Regions from separate parts of the Vescimonas fastidiosa genome, predicted to be linked through region 2. Evidence: a T-box and tRNA genes for the amino acid it is inferred to sense, from the RefSeq annotation. Region 2 holds a T-box; the other regions hold tRNA genes.
What was found. A T-box is a leader RNA that pairs with one kind of tRNA and senses whether it is charged. The one in region 2 lies ahead of KI236_RS02750 (valine--tRNA ligase), so its partner is inferred to be a tRNA-Val.

Region 1: it has a tRNA-Val gene. The T-box ahead of KI236_RS02750 (valine--tRNA ligase) is inferred to sense a tRNA for this amino acid. The anticodon was not compared.
Region 3: it has a tRNA-Val gene. The T-box ahead of KI236_RS02750 (valine--tRNA ligase) is inferred to sense a tRNA for this amino acid. The anticodon was not compared.

Annotation. Positions count from the first base shown of each region.
Region 1 covers NZ_AP023416.1:86,371-94,033, reverse strand. The annotation lists gene groL (chaperonin GroEL) at 1-1,196, shown strand, start outside; gene KI236_RS07585 (dicarboxylate/amino acid:cation symporter) at 1,283-2,524, opposite strand; tRNA gene KI236_RS07580 (tRNA-Met) at 2,676-2,752, shown strand; tRNA gene KI236_RS07575 (tRNA-Glu) at 2,802-2,876, shown strand; tRNA gene KI236_RS07570 (tRNA-Val) at 2,907-2,983, shown strand; gene KI236_RS07565 (hypothetical protein) at 3,200-5,356, opposite strand; gene rlmB (23S rRNA (guanosine(2251)-2'-O)-methyltransferase RlmB) at 5,367-6,140, opposite strand; gene ftsH (ATP-dependent zinc metalloprotease FtsH) at 6,503-7,663, shown strand, end outside.
Region 2 covers NZ_AP023415.1:561,146-568,808, forward strand. The annotation lists gene KI236_RS02715 (DUF1015 domain-containing protein) at 1-674, shown strand, start outside; gene KI236_RS02720 (hypothetical protein) at 763-1,125, shown strand; gene ispE (4-(cytidine 5'-diphospho)-2-C-methyl-D-erythritol kinase) at 1,122-1,973, shown strand; gene spoIIR (stage II sporulation protein R) at 2,029-2,661, shown strand; gene KI236_RS02735 (nucleoside-diphosphate sugar epimerase/dehydratase) at 2,800-4,710, shown strand; tRNA gene KI236_RS02740 (tRNA-Ser) at 4,857-4,944, shown strand; tRNA gene KI236_RS02745 (tRNA-Ser) at 4,962-5,055, shown strand; T-box leader at 5,186-5,404, shown strand; gene KI236_RS02750 (valine--tRNA ligase) at 5,469-7,663, shown strand, end outside.
Region 3 covers NZ_AP023415.1:954,465-962,127, forward strand. The annotation lists gene KI236_RS04655 (recombinase family protein) at 1-699, shown strand, start outside; tRNA gene KI236_RS04660 (tRNA-Cys) at 776-850, opposite strand; tRNA gene KI236_RS04665 (tRNA-Gly) at 885-960, opposite strand; tRNA gene KI236_RS04670 (tRNA-Phe) at 964-1,039, opposite strand; tRNA gene KI236_RS04675 (tRNA-Asp) at 1,043-1,119, opposite strand; tRNA gene KI236_RS04680 (tRNA-Val) at 1,127-1,203, opposite strand; gene hslO (Hsp33 family molecular chaperone HslO) at 1,289-2,182, opposite strand; gene KI236_RS04690 (SMI1/KNR4 family protein) at 2,201-2,620, opposite strand; gene KI236_RS04695 (class I SAM-dependent DNA methyltransferase) at 2,638-3,378, opposite strand; gene KI236_RS04700 (YerC/YecD family TrpR-related protein) at 3,375-3,689, opposite strand; gene KI236_RS04705 (hypothetical protein) at 3,870-4,289, shown strand; gene KI236_RS04710 (peptide chain release factor 3) at 4,528-6,108, opposite strand; gene KI236_RS04715 (histidinol-phosphatase) at 6,262-7,020, opposite strand; gene KI236_RS04720 (3'-5' exoribonuclease YhaM family protein) at 7,013-7,663, opposite strand, start outside.

The DNA.
Region 1 (7,663 bases), on a different replicon from region 2:
GTACCGTGTCCTCCGGCGACGCCTTTATCGGCAAGCTCATTGCCGAGGCTATGGAGAAGGTCAGCGCCGATGGCGTTATTACCATCGAGGAGTCCAAGACCGCCGAGACCTACAGCGAGGTGGTGGAGGGCATGATGTTTGACCGTGGCTACATCACCCCCTACATGGTCACCGACACCGAGAAGATGGAGGCTGTTATCGACGACGCTTACATCCTCATTACCGATAAGAAGATCTCCGTTATCTCCGAGATCCTGCCCCTGCTGGAGCAGCTGGTCCAGGCGGGCAAGAAGCTGTTCATCATCGCCGAGGATGTGGAGGGCGAGGCCCTGAGCACCCTGATCGTGAACCGTCTGCGCGGCACCCTGAATGTGGTGTGCGTGAAGGCCCCCGGCTTCGGCGACCGCCGCAAGGAAATGCTGCAGGATATTGCCATCCTCACCGGCGGCCAGGTTATCAGCGAGGAGCTGGGCCTGACCCTGAAGGATGCCACCGTTGACATGCTGGGCCGTGCCCGGCAGGTGAAGGTGACCAAGGAGAACACCATCATCGTGGACGGCGCCGGCGACAAGCAGGCCATTGCCGACCGCGTGGCGCAGATCCGCAGCCAGATCGGCATGACCACCAGCGAGTATGACAAGGAGAAGCTGCAGGAGCGCCTGGCCAAGATGGCCGGCGGCGTGGCCGTTATCAAGGTGGGCGCTGCTACCGAGACGGAGATGAAGGAGAAGAAGCTCCGCATCGAGGACGCGCTGAACGCCACCAAGGCCGCCGTGGAAGAGGGTATCGTGGCCGGCGGCGGCACCATCTATGTGAACACCATCCCCGCTGTCACCGCTCTGCTGGATAAGGTGGAGGGCGACGAAAAGACCGGCGTGCAGATCGTGGCCAAGGCTCTGGAGGAGCCCATCCGCCAGATCGCAGCCAACGCGGGTCTGGACGGCTCTGTGATCCTGGAGAAGGTCCGCTCCTCCGGCAAGAACGGCTACGGCTTCGACGCCTACAAGGAGGAGTACTGCGACATGATCGCCAGCGGCATCGTGGATCCCGCCAAGGTGACCCGCTCCGCTCTGGAGAATGCCGCCAGCGTCTCCGGCATGGTGCTGACCACCGAGTCCCTGGTGGCCGATAAGCCCCAGCCTGCCGCACCCGCAGCTCCCGCACCTGACATGGGCGGCATGGGCGGTATGTATTGATCCCCCGAAAAGTCAATTACCAAAGTATAAAGCAAGGCGGCGCACGCAGGTGTGCCGCCTTGCTTCGGTCTGTCGGGAAAATTTTCTTACTCCTTGGCCAGGGCCTTTTCCAGCCAGTTTTTCCCGTCTGCGAAACGGGAAACGATGAACGAGATCACATAGTCCCCGGAGGCGTTTATCATGGTGGCCGGTGGGTCAACCAGGTTGCCGATGGCCACCAGGATGGGGAAGGCCAGCTCCATCTGCGTGGGGAAAAACAGGGAGCATATAATGTACTCGCCTATGTAGCCGCCGCCGGGTACGCCGCTCATGCCCACCGACGACAGCACCGCTACCGTTACCACAGCCGGCAGACTGCTCCAGCGCAGCTCCTGACCGAACACCCCCCATACGAAGGCCACCTTCAGCACGCAGCTAAAGCAGGAGCCGTCCATGTGCATGGTGGCGCCCAGGGGGATGACCATTTCCGCCACATCCCGGCTGATGCCGCTGCGCTCCGCCGCCTCCAGGTTGGAGGGGATGGTGGCCACCGAGGAGCAGGTGCCCAGGGACACCAGGGCGGGCCGGCCGATGTTGCGCAGCATCACCCCCGGCCCCCGGCGTCCGCCGCCGAACCGGGAAAACAGCGGGAACGCCGTGAACACATACACCAGGCACAGGGGATAATACACCGCCAGCGCCCGGCCATAGGCCCCGGCGATCTGAGGGCCGTAGGTGGCTACAAGGTTTGCGAAGATGGCGAAAAAGGCCACCGGCGCATAGTAGGTGATGATTTTTACGAATTTCAGCATGACCTCCGTCATGCCGCTTAGCCACTTGGCCACCGCTGTCTCCGCCCCGCCTGCCATGTTGGCGGCAAAGCCGAAAAGCACCGAGAACACGATCAGCGGCAGCATGGCCTTGCGGCTCAGCAGGCCCGCGAAATCCTCCACGGTGAAGAAATTCACCAGCATCTCCGAGGTGGAGGCGTGGGCCCCTATTTCTCCCGCCGGGATCTCCTGCCAGGGCGTCAGCACCGGCGGCACCAGCTTCATCAGCACGAACATAAGCACCGCCGCGATGGTCCCCGTGACCACGAACACCGCCACCGTGACGCCCATGATCTTCCCCGCCCGGCGCAGGCTCCCCATGTTGGCCACGGCTCCGGCGATGGACACGAACACCAGCGGCACCACCACGCAGAACATCATGTTGATGAACACCGTCCCCAGGGGCTTCACGGCTTCAGCCGCCTTGGGCAGCAGCTGGCCGAACAGGCAGCCGGTGAGCATGGCCAGCAGCATCACGGCCAAAAATCCATAGTTTTTCAGCACAGTTTTCTTTTCCATAGGCCCTCTCCTTTCCGCTCTCCACTCTATGCGGCATCGGCGGGGCCGGTGTATGTCCCGGGTTAAAAAATGCACGGGTTTTTGAAAAAAAGAATTGACATTCCGGGACGGGTATGGTATCATAACTCTTGCCTGTCAGGGGTGGATACATGGCGGCGTAGCTCAGTTGGCTAGAGCATGCGGTTCATACCCGCAGTGTCACCGGTTCAAATCCAGTCGCCGCTACCATTTTCCCCTGAGATGCAGAGCATCTCAGGGGACCCCCTTTCAAAAAAACGGCCCGTTGGTCAAGTGGTTAAGACACGGCCCTTTCACGGCTGTAACATGGGTTCGAGTCCCGTACGGGTCACCACAAGGCAATCCGTAACGGGTTGCCGAATAAGGAGGCTTAGCTCAGCTGGTTAGAGCGCCTGCTTCACACGCAGGAGGTCACTGGTTCGAGTCCAGCAGTCTCCACCAAAAATGAAAAATCCGAACTTCTTCCCCAGGAGGAGCGAGTTCGGATTTTTCATTTTTATCAAAAATAATTCCTGCTGCTATTTATGCCCGGAGGATGGAAGAATCCTCCGGGCGTATTTTTTTACATGGGATTGCGGCCATTTCTTCCGCTGCCGTGGTTGTGCCGAATCATCGGGAGGAGGAGCCGGAGGGCATCGAGAGCCCCAAGCTGCAGGCTTAGAAATATTTCACCTGCCCCGCCAGCAGCAGGCCCGGCAGCAGCCACAAGAGCTGGAACAGCACCAGCCGCAGAGGGGTCAGGGATGCATAGCCGCCGATACCCGTGAGGTAGTAGCACAGCAGCAGGCCCGCCACCGCCGCCAGGCACACCAGAGCCCCGGTCCGGCGCACCGCCAGCAGCAGTTTTCGGCAGCCCAGCACGGTTTCTGCATAGGGCATGAGCCCGTCCCGGTAAATAAGCGCGTGGGCCGGGGCCACCGCCCGGGTCTTTTCCAGCAGGGTGAGCCGGGTCTGCACATCCGGATAAATGGGCTTTGCATCCACCTTGAAGCTTCGGCGCAGGAAATCCGGGGTGAGGTTGCACCCCCGCACCGCCAGCACCGGGATCACCCGGTTGCGCCGCAGCGCCCGGAGCGCCCAGTCCACATTGCGAGAGGGCTGATAGCGCAGGGCAAAAATGGCTGTGAGCTGGCCGTCCACCGCCAAAAACAGCCCCGAGGGGACCTTCAGATCCTTGGGCAGGCGTACCTTTTGCTTGCGCATGAAATAGGCGCTGCCCAGAAGCACCGTCTCCCCGTGGATGGAGCCGCCGGCACCGCCCTCCTCATACCAGCGGAAATCGTCCAGCTTTTCTGCGTGTCCACCGTTATCCGAGAGCATCTGCTCCAAAAGCGGCAGGGCCTGGCTGTCCGCCGCCCGGGCTACGGCCACCGCATAGGACAGCACCCGGCCCAGCTCCTCCCCGTAAATCTTCAGCCCGTGGAGAGACAGGGTGCCGGAGGGGAACAGGTCCTCATCGGTAATGATAATGCGGCGAAAGCCGCTGACATTCTTTGCCCCGCAATACCCCGCCACGGCGCAGCCGCTGTGGCTGAGACGCCGGGCCAGCAGCCGCGTGGGCAGCGCTCCCGCCACAGGGAGAGACAGGGGCATGGCCGCCGTCAGCAGGGCCGTGAGCACCCAGAAGGGCTGCCCGGGCTTTACATCCGACAGGCATACCACCCCGGCCAAAACGCAGGCCGTGGCCAGCAGCAGAGGCAGAAGCAGGTTTTGCCCTTTTTCTATGGGATCCGGGGTCATGGTGTGGGTGTAAAAGCCGTCTATCCGTCCGCTTTGCTTCACGGCGCCTGCCTCGGTTTTTGAAACACCCCAGGGCGGGGTGCCTCCGAGATTGGCCAGGTGAAAGCTCTCCCGGCGGCCTTCACACCGCAGGAAAGCGCCCCACTGGCAGCAGAAGATCACCAGCGCCGCCGCCCCGGCCAGGGGCAGATGCTCGCCCCCTCTGACCAGGCACCATACGCAGTCGGCGATGCAGGATAGGAAAAGCACCAGCGCGCCGGCGGCGCAGCTGAAGCGGCGCTCCCGGAAAAGCGCGGCCATTTCCCGCCACAGGGGCAGGGCAAAGGCTGCCTCCAGCAGCAGCAGGCCGCCCACCGTACCGAAGCGGAGGGCGGGGGTATCCGTCCAAAAGGCGGGCAGGGTCACAAGGGCCTCCGCCGCCGTGATGCCCACCAGCAAAGCCGCGGGCAGCAGGCAGCGCAATGCTGCCCCCCGGTGGCGGCGGCACAGGCGCTTTTGCTCGAACTCCGCCTCATCCATGTCCGGCTCCGGAGGGAGGGCCTCCTCATCCTCCTTCGGGATGGGACGGGATTTAGCCGCCATCAGCTTCCGGAAAAAGGACCTGCAGGCCGCCAGGCGTGCCCGGCGCAGGGCAGCTCTTTTGGCCTTGCGGGCCGCTGCCTCCTCCTGGGCCATCTCCATCTGCCGCTGGGCGGACTCCTCCTCCATGACGGCGGATACGGTGCGGTCCATCACATCCTCCAGGGACACTAGCCGCTCCTTCGGCTCCTCCGGGTCGGAGGCGGCTTCGGCAGTCTCGTCCCCGGCGGGGGCGGGTTCCTCCGCCGTTTCCGGCTCCGGGGCAAGCTCCGCAGGCGGGGGCGCCGGGGCAGGCTCCGACTCCTCCGCCACAGGGGGGGACGCTTCCGGCTCCGGGCTCTCCGGCCGGCTCGGCGCCTTGGGCTTGGTGGCGCCTGTGCCGAACTCCGCCAAAATGTCCTCCAGGTCATAGTCCTGAGACAGGGGAATGTCTTTCAGCAGCTCTCCGGTGTCGGACAGGACCCGATTCAGTTCTTCCTCGGTGTATTTGCTCATTTGTCCTCGCTTACATCCGGCGGCGCACCGCCTCATATAACAAAATTGCTGCGGCAGCGGAGGCGTTGAGAGAGGAAATATGCCCCTTCATGGGAATGCTCACCAGAAAGTCGCATTTCTCTCGGACCAGACGGCCCATGCCGCTGCCCTCGGAGCCGATGACAATGGCCGCCGGGCCCTTGAGATCGGCATCGTAGAGGGAGGTCGTCCCCTCGGCGGCGGTGCCGTAGACCCACACGCCCTTCTTTTTCAGCTCCTCCAATGTAGCCGGGAGGTTAGAAACCCTTGCCACGGGTATATAGCTCACTGCGCCTGCGGAGGTTTTGCCCACAATGGCCGTGAGACCGGCGGAGCGGCGCATGGGAATGATGACCCCGTGGGCCCCGGCACACTCGGCGGTGCGGAGGATGGCCCCCAGATTGTGGGGGTCGGAGATCTCGTCGCAGACCACCAGCAGCGGCGCCTCACCCTTTTCAGCGGCGGCGTCCAGCAGGGACTGCACGGACACATATTCCCGCATGGCCGCCAGGGCTATGACTCCCTGATGGGCGTGGGTGCGGCTCATGCCGTCCAGCTTGCGCCGGTCGGCCTCCACCACCACGATGCCCTTTTCCCGGGCCCGGGAGGCGATGTGGCCCAGGGTCTTGTCCGTCTCCCCCTTGGCCAGGTAAATTTTGTCGATGGTCTCCCCGGAGCGCAGGGCCTCGATGACGGCGTTGCGGCCCTCGATGATGCCGTCCGCCTCCGCCTGGGGCAGGGACCTCTGTTTGTCGTTGTCTCTCATAGATGATCCTCGCTATATAAGAATAAGAAATGAAAAGCCTCGCAGAGTTCGCGTCCGCAGACGCGAAAAATTAAAATCATTTTTCACCGCGACATGTGCGTGGGGGAAAATACCTCTCAGGCTGCCAGTGTGGAATTTTTGCGCCCGGCGCAAAAATTATGCGCGCAGCAGACTGCAATCCTTTTGTCGGAAAAATCCAAAGGATTTTTCGACAGTTTTTAGTATAGCACACGCGGGGCATAATAGAAAGGTCAATTCATAGAAATTTTACACGGCGGGGGTTTTCCGCCCTTGTTTGCTTGTGCTTTGTATGATATACTTCCATTGATCGCAATGTCTTTCTAAGCGGAAGGAGGCCGACTATGGACTCAAAAAACAACAAGAACAACAAAAACAGCAAAAATAACCGAAACCTTCGGGGTGTGCTGGTGCTGCTGGCCTGGGCCGTAGTGCTGACCATCGGTTTTAACTATTTTGCCGCCTATACCGGCAACGCGGCCAACAAGGCCACCAGCTTCGAGGTGGATTTCAGCGCCCTGACCGATCTGGTCCGAGAGGACAAAATCGCCCGGGTGGAGTTTAAAAACGGACAGATCCTCGCCACCCCCATCGATGGCTATGTCTATACCGATGAGAGCGGCAAGGAGCCCAAAACCTACACAAACTCCGAGAAAACCAAGGTCACTCTTTACACCACGCAAATCAACAGCAACAATTTCTACGACCTGCTGGATGAGCATCATGTGGCCTACACCGCTCCGGTGGTGGAGCAGATGAGCCCCATTTTGCAGTTTATGATCTCCTATATCCTGCCCACGATTTTGATGCTGGGGGCATTTTTGCTGGTGATGCGCCTGCTGAGCAAGAGCAGCGGCGGTATCGGCGGCATCGGCAGCGTGGGTAAGTCCAACGCCAAGGTGTATATGGAGAAATCCACCGGCATCACCTTTAAGGATGTAGCCGGGCAGGACGAGGCCAAGGAATCCCTGGAGGAGATCATCGACTTCCTCCACAATCCCGGCAAGTACACCGCCATCGGCGCCAAGCTCCCCAAGGGCGCGCTGCTGGTGGGCTCCCCCGGTACGGGTAAAACCCTGCTGGCCAAGGCTGTGGCAGGGGAGGCCAATGTGCCGTTTTTCTCCATCTCCGGCTCCGACTTTGTGGAGATGTTCGTGGGCGTGGGCGCCAGCCGCGTGCGTGACCTCTTCAAGGAGGCGGCCAAGGTGGCCCCCTGCATCATCTTCATCGACGAGATCGACACCATCGGCAAGTCCCGTGATGCCAGCCGCTTCGGCGGCAACGATGAGCGGGAGCAGACCCTGAACCAGCTGCTGGCGGAGCTGGACGGCTTTGACCCCAGCAAGGGCGTTATCGTCCTGGGCGCCACCAACCGCCCGGAGGTGCTGGACAAGGCTCTGCTGCGTCCCGGCCGCTTCGACCGGCGCATCACCGTGGACCGGCCCAACCTGGCGGGCCGCCTGGCTACCCTGCAGGTCCACACCCGCAACATCCATCTGGCCGAG
Region 2 (7,663 bases):
CGCAGATCAGCGCCGTGGCCGACGCCCTCACCGGTCTGTGCTCTGACGAGGCCCAGATGGCCAAGTACAACCTCTCCGGTGCGGCACCTTTGCTGTTCGCCGTGGGCGATGGCAACCATTCTCTGGCTACCGCTAAGGCCTGCTATGAGGAGCAGAAGAAGGGCAAGACCCCCGAGGAGTACCTGGCTCTGCCCGCTCGCTACGCTCTGGTGGAGGTGGTGAACAACCATGATGACGCCCTGCAGTTTGAGCCCATCCACCGGGTGCTTTTTGGTGTGAAGCCCGAGCATCTTATGGCCGAGCTGAAGAAGTTCTATCCTGACTGCTATGAGGGACAGGGCGAGGGCCATGTGTTTGCCTACAACTATGCGGACAAGTCCGGCTTTATCACCATTCCCCATCCCGAAAAGCAGCTGTGTGTTGCCTCTGTGCAGACTTTCCTGGACAAGTATCTCAAGGAGTTTGGCGGCGAGGTGGACTATATCCACGGCGACGAGGTGGTGGATGAGCTGGGCAGCAAGCCCGGCAACTTCGGTATCAAGCTGCCTGCCATGGGTAAGGAACAGCTCTTTAAGACCGTTATGGCCGACGGTGTGCTGCCCCGCAAGACCTTCTCTATGGGGCACGCCCAGGATAAGCGCTACTATATCGAGGCTCGCAAAATCGTAAAATAATCGTGGCATTTGCGCATAAACTGTGCTAAAATAGAGCCGCTGGGAGAGAAGTCCTCCCGGCGGCTTTACTCGATGGGAGGGAGAAGGAGTGCTTTGGATCTGGTGGCCGGGCTTTGTAGTCCCGGCATGTATGGTGCTGGGCGGCCTGGGCTGGAGGTGCATTCGGCAGCTGCCCTACCGCCGAAAAGAGGCGCTGAACCCGGAGCAGCTTCTCTATGCTCGGGAGACTTTTTGCCGCACCCTGTGGCAGTTGGGCCTGGCCCTTGGAGCGCTGATTTTCATGGTTATGCGCTCGGTGCGGCTGCTGGGTATTTTGCCTCAGGAGATTATGACAGGTGTGGCCATAGCGCTGGAGATTTTGTCCGCAAAACTGGTAGAGCCTGCGGTGCAGCGGGCTATGTGCGAAAAATTCGGCGATACATTGTTAAACGGAAAAGAGGATGAAAAATGAAACTGACGGAATTGGCCCCTGCCAAGCTGAATCTTACGCTGGAGGTAGGCGAAAAGCGCAGCGACGGATACCATGAGGTGCAGTCGGTGATGTCCTGCGCAGCCCTGTATGATGAGGTGACCCTGGAGAGCGGCACAAGCGGCGAGATCTCCATGACCTGCGATTGCCCGGGCCTGCCCTTGGACGACACAAATCTTTGTCTCCGGGCGGCAAAGCTGTTCTTCAAAAAGACAGGTATACCCTGCGATGGTCTGCATATTGAGCTTTCCAAGCGTATTCCCATGCAGTCGGGTCTGGGCGGCGGCAGTGCCGATGCGGCGGCAGTTCTGCGAGGCCTGCGCAAGCTCTATCGCCCGGAGATGATGATAAAGGACCTAGAGCGTATGGCCGCGGAGCTGGGCAGCGATGTGCCCTTCTGTGTGCGCAGCGTAACGGCTATGGTCCGGGGTAGGGGGGAGCAGCTTCTGAAGCTGCCTAAGCTGCCCTTATGCTGGTTCGTTATCTGCAAGCCGGAGTTTTCCTTCTCCACGGCGGAGATGTATGCCAAGCTGGATGAAAAAGAGCTGGTTTCTTCCATTGACACCCTGGGCCTGATTAAGGCACTGGAGTATCAGGATATGCAGGAAATCAGCGATCGTCTGGGTAACTGCTTTGAAGGGGTTTTAGAGGCGAGCAGCGAGATTTTTGCTATCAAAAATAGGCTGCTGGCGCTGGGCGCCCGAAATGCCTGCATGAGCGGCTCCGGCTCGGCGGTCTACGGCTTGTTCACCCGGGAGGACAAAGCCAAGGCTGCGGCGGCAGAGCTGCAAAAGATCTATCCCCAAACCTGGTTTGCCGAAAGCGTTTAAAAATCAGAAACACCGTCCATACTGTAAGAAATTCTACATAGGACGGTGTTTTTCTATGGGTAAAAAACAAAACAAAAGCAAGTGGAACGCACTGGAGTGCGCCCTGCTTATCATGCTGGCAGTATGCCTGCTGATGGGCGCAGCGGCTTTGGGTAGACAGGACCGACTTCAGCAAAAAATGATTCGCCTTCATGTGGTGGCAAACTCAGACAGCCAACGAGACCAGGCGCTGAAGCTGCAAGTGCGCGACAAGGTACTTGCCTTTACAGAGAATACCATGCGCACTGCTGCGGACAGACAGGAGGCCAACCGCACCCTTCGAGCGGCCCTGCCCACTATTCAGGCCATGGCGGAGGAGACCCTGCGGGAAAATGGCTGCGCTGACAGAGTGGAGACCCGCCTGGAGCCGGTTGAGTTCCCACTGAAAACCTACAGCGGTTTCCGCTTACCGGCAGGGGAATACCTGGCGCTGCGCGTACTGATCGGTGAGGCAGAGGGGCAGAACTGGTGGTGCGTAGTCTATCCGCCCCTGTGTATGACAGCAGCCGCGAATGTCCGGGAGACGGGTATAGCCTGCGGTATGGAGAGGGAGGATCTTGATTTCATGCAAGAGGAGGGGGAGGAATACCAGGTGAAGTTCCGCTGCGTGGAGCTGTGGGAGCAATTGCGCCAGTGGCTGCATAAGTAATTACCACCTTCATCGAAAATTTGGGAAAGAAATAGTGACAAGCCATACCTTTTGTGTTATAATTATAAAACTTGCAGCGGAAACACTGCATTTTCAAGAGGGTAAATTCCTCTGGCAATACAAAGGATTGGATCTGTCATGAAATTAAGTAAACGGAAAATTGAGCTGATGCTGGTAGACATTGCCATCATCATCTGTGTGTACTATATGACTGCGTTGGTCGGCATTTTGCGCCTGCATTCCATCGTCCTTAACGGGGAGCTGAACCTCATCCGTTTGACTGCCCTGGTGATTATGCTGATGACCGGGCGAATCCTCTGCGGTGTGTACCGAAATGTTTGGCGCTACGCCAATATCGAGACTTATTTGACCATTATGGTTTCGGATTTTATATCCAATTTGATTCTGATGCTCATCGGTCGGGTGTGGTTTGCGGTGAATCTAGGCATTGGCGTGCACATGATCGTGGCCATGGCTATTTTACTGGTGACACTGCTGTCCAGGTACTGCTATCAGCTCCTCTACGCCTACCGCTGCAAAAACGCAGATAAGACCATCGAGGGTAACTCCATAAACCAAATTTATAAAGCGGAAGTGGCCATCGTAGGCGCAGGGAATGTAGGCGCCACCCTGGCAGATGAATTTTTCCGCAACCCCCGATCTCGCTATGTGCCGGTGTGCTTCATTGATACAGACCCGGAGAAAATCGGTCAGACGGTCAACGGTGTGCCCATTTATTCCGAGGACGACAGCACAGCCAACCTTTTAAAGCGCATGAAGGTGCAGGAGATCATTATTGCTCTGCCGGACCTGACTGTGGAGCGCAAGCAGCGGCTATATGAGCGTTATCGCCGCACCGGGTGCTCCGTGAAAATATACGACTATCCCTCCGGAACGGAGGAAAAGTCTACGGCCAAGCGTACCCTGCGCGATTTTCGCATCGAGGACCTGCTGTTCCGGGATCCCATCGAGGTGGAGAATCCTGAGACGAAGGCTTTTTATGCCGGAAAAACCGTGCTGGTTACCGGCGGCGGTGGTTCTATCGGTTCGGAGCTTTGCCGTCAAATTGCGGCCCTGCAACCGAAGAAGCTGGTTATTTTAGATATTTATGAGAATAATGCCTACGATGTGCAGCAGGAGCTGATCCGTAAATACGGGGATAAGCTCAATCTGGAGGTCATCATCGCCTCTGTCCGGGATGTAGAGCGCTTGGAGCACATCTTCCGTGATCTGCGGCCCGAGATTGTGTTCCACGCCGCCGCTCACAAGCATGTGCCGCTGATGGAGCACTCCGGTGTGGAAGCACTGAAGAACAATGTGCTGGGTACATACAATGTGGCGGAGATGTCCGAAAAGTACGGCGTGGAAAAATTCCTGCTCATTTCCACCGACAAGGCTGTGAATCCCACCAATGTCATGGGTGCCAGTAAGCGTCTGTGTGAAATGGTCATCCAGTGCCGGGAAAACAGCAAAACGGAGTTTACGGCGGTGCGTTTTGGCAATGTATTGGGCAGTAACGGCTCGGTAATCCCCCTGTTTAAGCGCCAAATCGAAGCCGGCGGCCCGGTCACTCTTACGGATAAGCGTATCATCCGCTATTTTATGACCATTCCCGAGGCGGTGCAGTTGGTAATGGTCACCTGTGCCATGGCCCACAATGGGGAGCTGTTTGTGCTTGACATGGGTAAGCCTGTAAAAATTCTGGATCTGGCGGAAAATATGATCCGCCTGTCCGGCTTTACGCCCTATAAGGATATCGACATTGTGGAGATAGGCCTGCGTCCGGGCGAAAAGCTCTATGAGGAGCTGCTGATGAAGACAGAGGAGCTGGATAAGACCAGCAATGACATGATCTTCATTGAGCGGGATAAGGGCTTGCCCCGGGAGGAAGTAGAGCGCAAGCTGGACTTGGTGCGCCAGGCCATCGAGACGGAGGAGCAGTCCGCCGTGTTAGAGGTCATCCGCAAGACCGTGCCCACCTACCACGACCCGGCAGAAATTAACGGCAAGGCCGATCAGGCTCGGGAGACCGCTGCGGCTAACGAGTAAGTGTCCCTTTAGAAGCTCCTGCCCTCTGCACAGAAGGCAGGAGCTTCTTAAAAAAGAAGAGCTGAAACAATGAGTTTGTGGTTGACAAAGCAGCGACCCTATGATAAAATAAATCTTGCGTTTGGGTTGAGCGCACTTTCACACACGGAGAGATGGCTGAGTGGTCGAAAGCACCGGTCTTGAAAACCGGCGATGTGAAAGCATCCGTGGGTTCGAATCCCACTCTCTCCGCCAAACCGTTTATAAGGAATGCAGAAGTACCCAAGTGGCCGAAGGGGCTCCCCTGCTAAGGGAGTAGGCGGCTTAAAAACCCGCGCGAGGGTTCAAATCCCTCCTTCTGCGCCATCAAGAGACTACAAAAAAGTTGTAGCCTGCAAAAACCCCGATTTTATCGGGGTTTTTACTTTTTTCCGATTCCGTCGATGCCAAATAGACTTGACTTCCGTCGGAAGATACAGTAAAATAATCTCATATTGAAAAAACAGTGATGAAGAGTAGTACTTCCGGACGCTATGCAAAGAGAGGGAGCGGTAGGTGTGAGCTTCCGTGAGGGCCGGGAGGAAGTCGCTTCGGAGTTCTGCCGCCCAGCGTAAGTAAGCGGCAGCGGCCGCCGCCGTTATCGGCTTTTGAGTGCGAGGGCTTGACCCTCGAACACAGGTGGTACCACGGACTGTATTTATGGTTCGCCCTGTTTTGCTTTTGTGGCAAAACGGAGCGGGCCTTTTGTTTTGCCAAATACCGTGAAGGAGATTTTTACCATGCGAAAAGAATTGCCCAAGGTCTATGATCCCCGGGATGTGGAGCCGCGGATCTATAAAATGTGGATGGACGGTGGATGCTTCAAGGCCGAGCCCAATCCTGATAAAAAACCGTTTTCCATCGTAATGCCCCCTCCCAATGTTACGGGACAGCTTCACATGGGTCACGCGCTTGACTCCACGCTTCAGGACATCCTCACCCGCTTTAAGCGGATGCAGGGCTACGAGGCCCTGTGGCTTCCAGGCACCGACCATGCCGGCATTGCCACCCAAATCAAGGTGGAGGAGGCCCTGCGCAAGGAGGAAGGACTTACTCGCCACGATCTGGGCCGCGAAAAATTCCTGGAGCGGGTCTGGGACTGGAAGGAGAAATATGGCAATCGCATCGTGCAGCAGCAGATGAAAATGGGCGCCTCCTGCGACTGGGATCGCAGTCGCTTTACCATGGACGAGGGCTGTTCTCGGGCGGTGCGGGAGACCTTCTGCGAGTTGTATGATAAGGGCCTCATTTACAAGGGCAGCCGCATCATCAATTGGTGTCCTCACTGCTTGACGGCTCTGTCCGACGCCGAGGTGGAATACACCGATAAGCCCGGCAACCTCTGGTATGTGCGTTATCCCCTTACCGACGGCAGCGGTGACATCGTCATTGCCACCACCCGTCCCGAGACCATGATGGGTGACACGGGTGTGGCTGTAAACCCGGAGGACGAGAAGTTTAAGCACCTTATCGGCAAGACCTGTATCCTGCCCATTATGAACCGAGAAATACCCATCATTGGCGACGAATACTGTGAGATCGGCTTCGGTACCGGCGCCGTAAAGATGACGCCTGCTCACGATCCCAATGACTTCGAGGTGGGCCTGCGCCACAATCTGGAAGTCATCCGCGTTATCGCCGATGACGGCACCATCAACGAAAACGGCGGCCCCTACAACGGTATGGACCGGTACGAGTGCCGCAAGGCCATCGTGAAGGATCTGGAGGAGCAGGGTTACCTCATTAAGGCTGAGCCCTATTCGCACAATGTTGGCACCTGCTACCGCTGCCACAACGATGTGGAGCCCTTGATTTCCGCCCAGTGGTTCGTGAAGATGGCACCTCTGGCCAAGGAAGCCATTCGTGTGGTGGAGGACGGTACGATCAAGTTTGTGCCCGAGCGCTTCACCAAGACCTATATTAATTGGATGGAAAATGTCCATGACTGGTGCATTTCCCGTCAGCTTTGGTGGGGCCATCAGATCCCTGCCTGGTACTGTGATGACTGCGGTCACATCAATGTGAGCCGCCAGGATCCCACAAAGTGCGAGAAGTGCGGCAGCACACACCTGACCCGGGATGAGGATGTGCTGGACACCTGGTTCTCCTCGGCACTGTGGCCGTTTTCCACTTTAGGCTGGCCCGATACGGAGTCCGCTGACCTGAAATACTGGTATCCCACCTCCGTCATGGTTACCGGCTACGACATTATTTTCTTCTGGGTGGCCCGAATGATCTTCTCCGGCATGGAGCAGATGAAGAAAGAACCCTTCAAGACTGTGTTTATCCACGGCCTTGTTCGGGATGAAAAGGGCCGAAAGATGTCTAAGTCCCTGGGTAATGGCATCGATCCCCTGGATATGGCGGAGCAGTACGGTGCCGATGCTCTGCGCTTTAACCTGATTACCGGTAACAGCCCCGGCAACGATATGCGCTTCTTTGTGGAAAAATGCGAAGCTATGCGTAACTTTGCCAATAAGATCTGGAACGCGTCCCGCTTTGTGATGATGAATCTGACCATCGAAAAGGTAGAGCTGCCCGATAAGCTGGAGCTGGAGGACAAGTGGATCCTCAGTAAGCTCAACACCCTTATCCGTGAGATCACGGACAATATGGACGCCTACGAGTTGGGTGTGGCTTCCGCCAAGATTTACGACTTCATTTGGGATACCTACTGTGACTGGTATATCGAGCTGACCAAGACCCGTATGAATGGCGACGACCCGGCTGCCAAGCTGGCAGCCGAGAATGTACTGTGCTATGTGTTGCTGCGTATTCTTGAGCTGCTGCACCCCTTCATGCCGTTTATTACGGAGGAAATCTGGCAGGCTCTGCCCCACGAGGGTAAATATCTCATTTCCGCGCCTTGGCCCGTGTACCGCCCGGAGTTTGACTTCCGAGCGGAGGAGCAGGCCATGGAAGCGGTGAAGGATGC
Region 3 (7,663 bases), 390 kb from region 2:
TTTTGTGCCGATTGCGGCGGCAAGCTCCACTTTGCCACAAGCAAAAGCTTTGAGGGCAAGCAGGATCACTACGTCTGCAACAACTACAAGAGCAACCGTGGTACTTGTACTGCCCACTATATCCGGGAAGATGTGCTTCGTGAAATCGTTCTGGAACGCATCCGGGCAGTCAATGAGTATATCCGAAGCGATGTGGACGGTTTTCAGGAGGAATGGCTGCAATGCCGCAGGACTGACCAGGAGCGCAGCATCCGGGATGACAAAAAGAAGCTGGAACAGGCAAAGAAACGCCTTGCCGATCTGGATGTCATCATCGCCCGGCTGTACGAGGACTATGTTCTTGGAAATCTCAATCAGGACAGATACAGAAAGATGTCTGCGGACTATGAAGCGGAGCAGGAACGGTTAAAGCTCGAAATTGAAGTTATCGAAGAATGGGTGGAACAGCGGGAAGAAATGAACGACGGTCTGGATGCCTTTATCGCCCTGACACAGAAATATGTGGATGTGGAGGAGCTGACACAGACCATCGTGAACGAGTATATCAAGAAAATCATCGTCTATGCCCCGGACAAATCCAGCGGCAAGCGCAAGCAGAAAGTGAAGATTTTCTTCAACTTCGTGGACGATGTAGATATTCCCGTTATTTCCGAGCCTATCATCACGCAAACAACCTATGAACACAGAAAAACGGCGTGACCTTCGGGTCACACCGTTCTCTGCGACAAAATAGTTACTTGTCACTATTAAGCCTTGAGATTACAGGGTTTTTCGTTGGAGGTGACACCCGGATTTGAACCGGGGAATGAGGGTTTTGCAGACCCTTGCCTTACCACTTGGCTATGTCACCGAATGACAGAGAGAACCGAAGTTCTCTCTGTATTTGGAGCGGGCGACGAGGCTCGAACTCGCTACCTCGACCTTGGCAAGGTCGCGCTCTACCAGATGAGCTACGCCCGCAAATGGTGCCTCCGGTCGGAGTTGAACCAACGACACGCGGATTTTCAGTCCGCTGCTCTACCAACTGAGCTACAGAGGCATATGGCGACCAAGATGGGGCTCGAACCCACGACCTCCAGCGTGACAGGCTGGCGTTCTAACCAACTGAACTACTTGGCCTTATTTTTGGTGGGAACAACTGGACTCGAACCAGTGACCCCCTGCTTGTAAGGCAGGTGCTCTAACCAGCTGAGCTATGCTCCCGCTTCAGCCGCTCCATTCGTAACGACAGGGTTTATTATACCGAAAACAAGTCCTGTTGTCAACACCAAAAATCATATTTTACCAATTATTTTTTCTTCTCCAGGTCATCGATCAATTGCTGCAGCTCCGGGCCGTCAAACCTGTATACCGCGTCACAGAACTGGCAGGTCATCTGGCAGGAGCCCTGCTCGGCGAGAATGTTCTTCAGCTCCTCTGCGCCCAAGGAAATGAGGGCCCGCTCCACCCGCTCACGGCTGCAATAGCACTTATATTCCACCGGGTCGGACTCCAAAATCTTTACATCGAAGTCGGACAAAACGGTTTTCAGCAGATGCTCCGGGTCCGGGTCCTTGTCCAAAATGGCGGACACATTTCCCGCCGCCAGGACGCCCCCCTCCACCTTGGTGATGGTGTCCTCGTCGGCACCGGGCATCAGCTGAATGAGATAGCCCCCGGCAGCCCGGACGCTTTGGTCCCGTTCAATGAGCACTCCCAGCCCGCAGGCCGTGGGGATCTGCTCTGACTCCACAAAATACCCGGCAATGTCCTCGGCGATCTCGCCGCCCAGCAGGTCCACGGTGCCAACATAGGGCTCCTTCATGTTCAGGTCTTTAATAACGGTCATGGTGCCGCCCTGGGCGCCCACCGCCGTGCCCACATCCAGCTTGCCGTCGGGCCGCAGGGGCAGGTCCACCTGAGGATTGGTCACATAACCCCGGACATTCCCCGCCGGGTCGGACACAGCCAGAATCGTGCCCAACGGTCCGGTACCTTTGATTTGCAGGGTAAGGCTAGCGCCCTGGCCCTTCAGGGCGTTGCCCATCATAGCGCAGCCGGCCAAAGTACGGCCCAAAGCCGCCGTGGCCACCGGCAGAGTCTTGTGGATCTGCCGGGCGCGCTCGGTAAGATCGCGGCTGCTGATGGCTGCCGCCTGGACCAGGCCATCGGAGGTGATGGCTCTGACAATTCTATCGCTCATAGCTTGAAAATTCCTTCTTTATAAATTATCTATCGCGTCATTCGCTCTGTCCTGCAAATAGGCCTCGAAATCAGAGTAGCTTTCTCTATAATCATTTCCATCTTCTATCGACCAAGAAACTACCCGCTGAGACTCGTTTTCAATGCAGTAAAACCATTCGTCACAATCTTCGATGGCTATAAGGTTTTTAGGCATTCCCAATGTGCGCAGCTCCAATGTTGTATCAACAACAACCATTCGTCCATTTTTGGCAATGCCCAATGTTTCAATGCCATCCAAACCGCCAAATCCAAATTCTAATAAAAATTTCTTATATGCTTCCGTCAGTTTTGCACCCAGCCTTTCTTCGGCTTCCTTTATCATCTGCTGGGTTACAGAGGAGTGCGCAAAATCGCCCTTTTTCTCATATTTTCTGAGCAAATCAAATACCGAATCCATTTTTCAATATTCCTCCGTCACTCCCGCGTGCAGCAGAAATAAATTCGCTGCTCGCCGTCCTTAGGCCGGCGCAAGCGGCAGTCGCCGTACACGCGGATATTTCCGAACCCGGCTTCCCGAAGCCAGCCGGCCAGCTCCTCCGGGGCATAGTACCGCTGCCGGTGCAGCTCGGTATCCCGGCGGTAGCGCCCGTCCGTCCCTTTGCGGAACAGATCCACCCAATACGAGCAAATGCTCCGCCGAAACTCCGTGCGCCACACGCAGTAGCTCTCCTCCGTTTCATCCAAAAACACCTGGCCGTCCAGGCTCTGAAACTTATCCAGGGTGTTCACATCGAAAATAAGCTCCCCGCCCGGGGCGATGAACAAATGCAGCCGCTGAAAAGTCCGCTGCACATCGGCGGGAGAGGTGAGGTAATTGAGGCTGTCCAGGCAGCAGATGGCGGCGTCCACGGTGCCGTACAGGTCCAGCCTGGGCATGGACTGGTGCAGGAAGATAGGCGCGATGCCCTCCACGCTGCCGCTTTTCATCATGGCGGCGGCCAGCATCTCCTCGGAGGCGTCCGCGCCGATCATCTCGTAGCCCCGGCCGGTGAGCAGCCAGGTCATGGTGCCGGTGCCACAGGCAAGATCCAGCACCGTGTGTACCGGGATGCGGCTGCGGGCAAAGAGCTTTTCCAGATAGTCCGCCCGCTTTTCATACGCCACATCCCCGGTGAGGGAGTCGTAGGCCCCGGCCAGGCCCTGGTATGCGTTCATTCCTCGCCGCTCTCCTTCATCTTCTCCAGAATGCTCTCATAGCCCCCGGCTCCATTGAGGAGGGACCGATTCACCCGGCTGATGGTGGCGCTGGAGGCCCCGGTCTTTTCCAATATCTCGTTATAAATCATGCCATTATTCAGCAGCGTAGCCACCTCAAAACGCTGCTCCATGGAGCGCATTTCGGAGATGGTACATAGATCCTGGAAAAAGTTGTAGCACTCCTCCTCGGTCTCCAGCTTCAAAATGGCCTTGTATAGCAGGTCACTCTTCTGTTTGGTGGCAATTTTCGACTTGGCAGGATGCAGCATAGCGTTCGCCCTCCTTTATAATTCCCTTTCATTTTACCATTTTAGTTCGTGAAAGTAAAGCACCGAGGGCAAAATAATTCGTAACAAATTTGTAAACTTTGTGGAATTACCCTTTACCTGTCGTGTGTTTTCCTGTAAAATAATGCAGATGAAAACCCCCATAGAAATCGAGGCTATACTATGAGTTTCTTCCAGAAAATGGGTAACGCATTTTCCCGCTTTATGTACGGACGCAACGGCGTCGATTCGCTGGGCTGGGCCTCTTTGGTGGCCGTCCTGCTGCTGGATACGGCGGAGCTGATCGTCCGCAGCAAAAACGAGACGGCCCAGACGATCCTGGCCACGGCAAGCTTTCTCCTGATGGTGTGGACCCTGTTCCGTATGTTTTCCAGGAATCTTCCCAAGCGCCGCAGCGAAAACGCCTGGTTCCTCACGAAAATCGTGAACCCCCTGAAAAGTCAGCGAGCCCGCAGCAGGGATAAGGACCACAAATACTTCACCTGTCCCCAGTGCCGCACCGTCTGCCGTGTCCCTCGGGGTAAGGGAAAAATCATCATCACCTGTCCCAAGTGCGGCACCTCTATCCACGGGAAGACCTGAGCTTTTCATCCACTCCCGACCTGTGATTTTGAAAAAGATTTTTGACCTGCCGCTTCTGCTTCGGCTACGCTTTATTTGCAGCTCTCACCCCCGGGTGAGGGCTGTTTTTTTCATAAAAATACCCCGGCAAATAGCTGAATTTGCCGGGATATTCCTGACTTTAGATTTCAGTTGTGAGGGATGGCCTTCCTTGCCGTTACCGCAAATTCTACCACTTTATCGACAGTCTGTAGAACTTTTACACACTCAGTTGGTCGTCCAGCACCAGACCGGGGTTGTGCTTGGTGAGGAAGCCCAACGACCATGCGCCGCAGTAGGCGATGAAGTAGCGGTCCCGAAGGTCCTGCAAAACCCGGGAGTCGGTACACAGGGTCATGTCCCGGTAGTCACCCTCATAGCCCTTAATGCGGATCAGATGGCTGTACGGCAGTCCCTCCATCCGCAGCTCCACGCCGTATTCACTGCGCATACGGTACTCAAACACATCAAATTGCAGAGCGCCTACCACGCCTACCACGATGTCCTCATAGCCGCTGCCGGGGAACTTAAAGATCTGTATGGCACCCTCCTGAGCGATCTGCTGCACGCCCTTAATAAACTGCTTGCGCTTCATGGTATCCTTGGGGGACACGGAGCGGAACAGTTCCGGCTCAAAGGACGGGATGCCGGAGTAGCGGAACTTCTTACCCGGCACCGTAACGGTATCGCCGATGGAGAAGATGCCCGGGTCGAACACGCCGATAATATCACCGGCATAGGCCTCGTCCACAATCTCTCGCTCGGCAGCCATCATGGCCTGGGGCTGCGACAGGCGCATTTTTTTGCCCGACTGCACATGGTAATACTCTGCCTCTCGCTCAAACTTCCCGGAGCAGATGCGCATAAAGGCCAGGCGGTCCCGGTGAGCCTTATTCATGTTGGCCTGAATTTTGAACACAAAGGCGGAGAAATCCGGAGAGAAGGCATCCACCAGGCCCTCGTCGCTTTGGCGAGACAGGGGCGGTGGGGTCATACGCAAAAAGGACTCCAAAAACGGCTCCACGCCGAAATTCGTAAGGGCCGAGCCGAAGAATACAGGGGAGAGCTTGCCGCACCGCACAGCCTCCAGGTCAAATTCCGCCCCGGCGCCCAAAAGCTCCACATCGTCCCGGAGGATGTCCGTGAGCTTCTCGCCGATAAGCTCCGGCAGGGCGGGATCATCCAGCTCCGCCTCGGTGACGGCGGCTTTTTGGGCGTGCCCCGCATCGGTGAAGTGAAGGATGCGCTTTTTCTCTCGGTCATACACCCCCTTAAACTCTCTGCCGCAGCCGATGGGCCAGTTCATAGGATAGGTGGCGATCCCCAGCTCCCGCTCTACCTCCTCGCACAGCTCCAGTGGGTCCCGAGTCTCCCGATCCATCTTGTTCACAAAGGTGAAAATGGGGATGTGCCGCAGGGCGCAGACCTTGAAGAGCTTGCGGGTCTGGGGCTCCACACCCTTGGCCCCGTCAATGACCATCACCGCACTGTCGGCAGCCATGAGGGTGCGGTAGGTATCCTCGGAAAAGTCCTGGTGGCCGGGGGTATCCAGGATGTTGATGCAGAAGCCGTTATGGCGGAACTGCATCACCGATGAGGTAACGGAAATACCGCGCTGCTTCTCGATCTCCATCCAGTCGGAGGTGGCGGCTCTGGCCCGCTTGCCCTTGACCTCGCCCGCCTGGGCAATGGCCCCGCCATAGAGCAGGAATTTCTCCGTTAATGTAGTCTTACCGGCGTCCGGATGGGAAATAATCGCAAAGGTCCGCCGCCGGGATATTTCTTCTTTCAATGAGGCCATAGTTTCCTCCTCCTAAGTAAAACGCAGAATCTTAATTATTATATACAAAACCGGGAGAAAAGTCTATAAATCTTCAAAAATTTTTCCCGACTCGAAGCATCCTTTTGCAAAAAATACCGTTCGATGCATTTGGGGTGCAGCGAACGGTGAAGTTCAGTCCAGCCAAGGGGCGTACTCCTCGAAGCCAAAGAGCAAATTCTCCCGGCTGTGGCAGTCGGAGGAGAGGATGCGCTTGATGCCCCGGCGGCGCAGCTCCTCCAGGATCCACCGGGCGGGATAGGGCTCTGTGCGGTAGCCCCGGGAGATGGCGCCGGTATTGATTTCAAATACCACCGGGGCAGCGCACAAGGTATCCAAAGCCCGGAGAACAGCCCGGCGGTAGCGGGGATGGTCAGTGGAAAAAAGCGCATCCGCCTCATTGAACTTGGTCACCAGGTCAAAGTGTCCCACCACCCGGCAGCGGGTTTTTTCGTAGACCCGGGTCAGAGTATCAAAATAGTCCTCCGTGAAGGCGTACCAGTCCCCGCCGTAGTGCTGCTGCACCGCTTGTTCCTGGGCAGCCCGGGAGGCATCCACAGGCAGATATTCGCCATCCTTATACAGGTAGTGGACGCTGCCGATAACATAGTCATACCCCTCCGTGGAGGCAGGGGAATAAAAATCCTGCTCTATACCCAGGTAAATACGGATCTGCCCTGCGTATTTTTCCTGCAGCCGGCGAATTTCGGTCTTATATTCCTCCGTCCCCGCCGGGGACATACAGTAGTCCCCGTCATAGGGGGCGTAGGCGTGGCCGCTGAAGCCCAGGGCCGGGCAGCCCAGGCGCAAGGCCTCCTGCACCAGGTCCTCCGGGCGGTCCTTGCCGTCACAGAGGCAGGTGTGGGTATGAAAATTAGAAAACTGCTCAGCCATGGTTATAGATCTTCTTATCAATGGCATAAATTTTCCCGCTAAAGGTGCCTGCGGGCGTATTCTCCAGATTCTCCGTGTAAATTTCCATACGGCTGTCGATGAGGTCCAGGTAGCTCAAAAGCTCCGCTTCAATGCACATAGGCCGCACCGCCGCGCCGAATTCCGGCTCACCGTGATGGGAAAGAATCATGTGCTGCAGCAGCACAGACTTCTCCTCCGGCGTTCCCAGGGCAGCCGCCGCCCGGCTTACAGCCTCGGCGCCCAGGACCAGGTGTCCCAGAAGCTGCCCCTTCACCGAATACTCCGCCACCAGGCCCAGAGGCGAGGTGACAAACTCCTCGCACTTGCACAGGTCGTGGAGCAGAGTGCCCGAAAGCAGCAGGCTGCGATCCAGCGCCGGATAAAGCTTGGCGTAGAAGCAGGCGGCCCGGACCATGTAGGCTGTGTGCATAAGCAGCCCTCCCACAAAGCCGTGGTGCATACTCTTGGCCGCCGGAATGAGCCGAAACTGCTTGCCATAGCGGCTCAGCATCTCCTGACAGAGGGCCCGGTAGTCCTCATCCTCCATGGAATTCACCGTTTCCTTCAGCCACTCCCAGGTCTCGTCCATCTGAATGGGCGCCGTGGCCACCAAGTCGCTGAC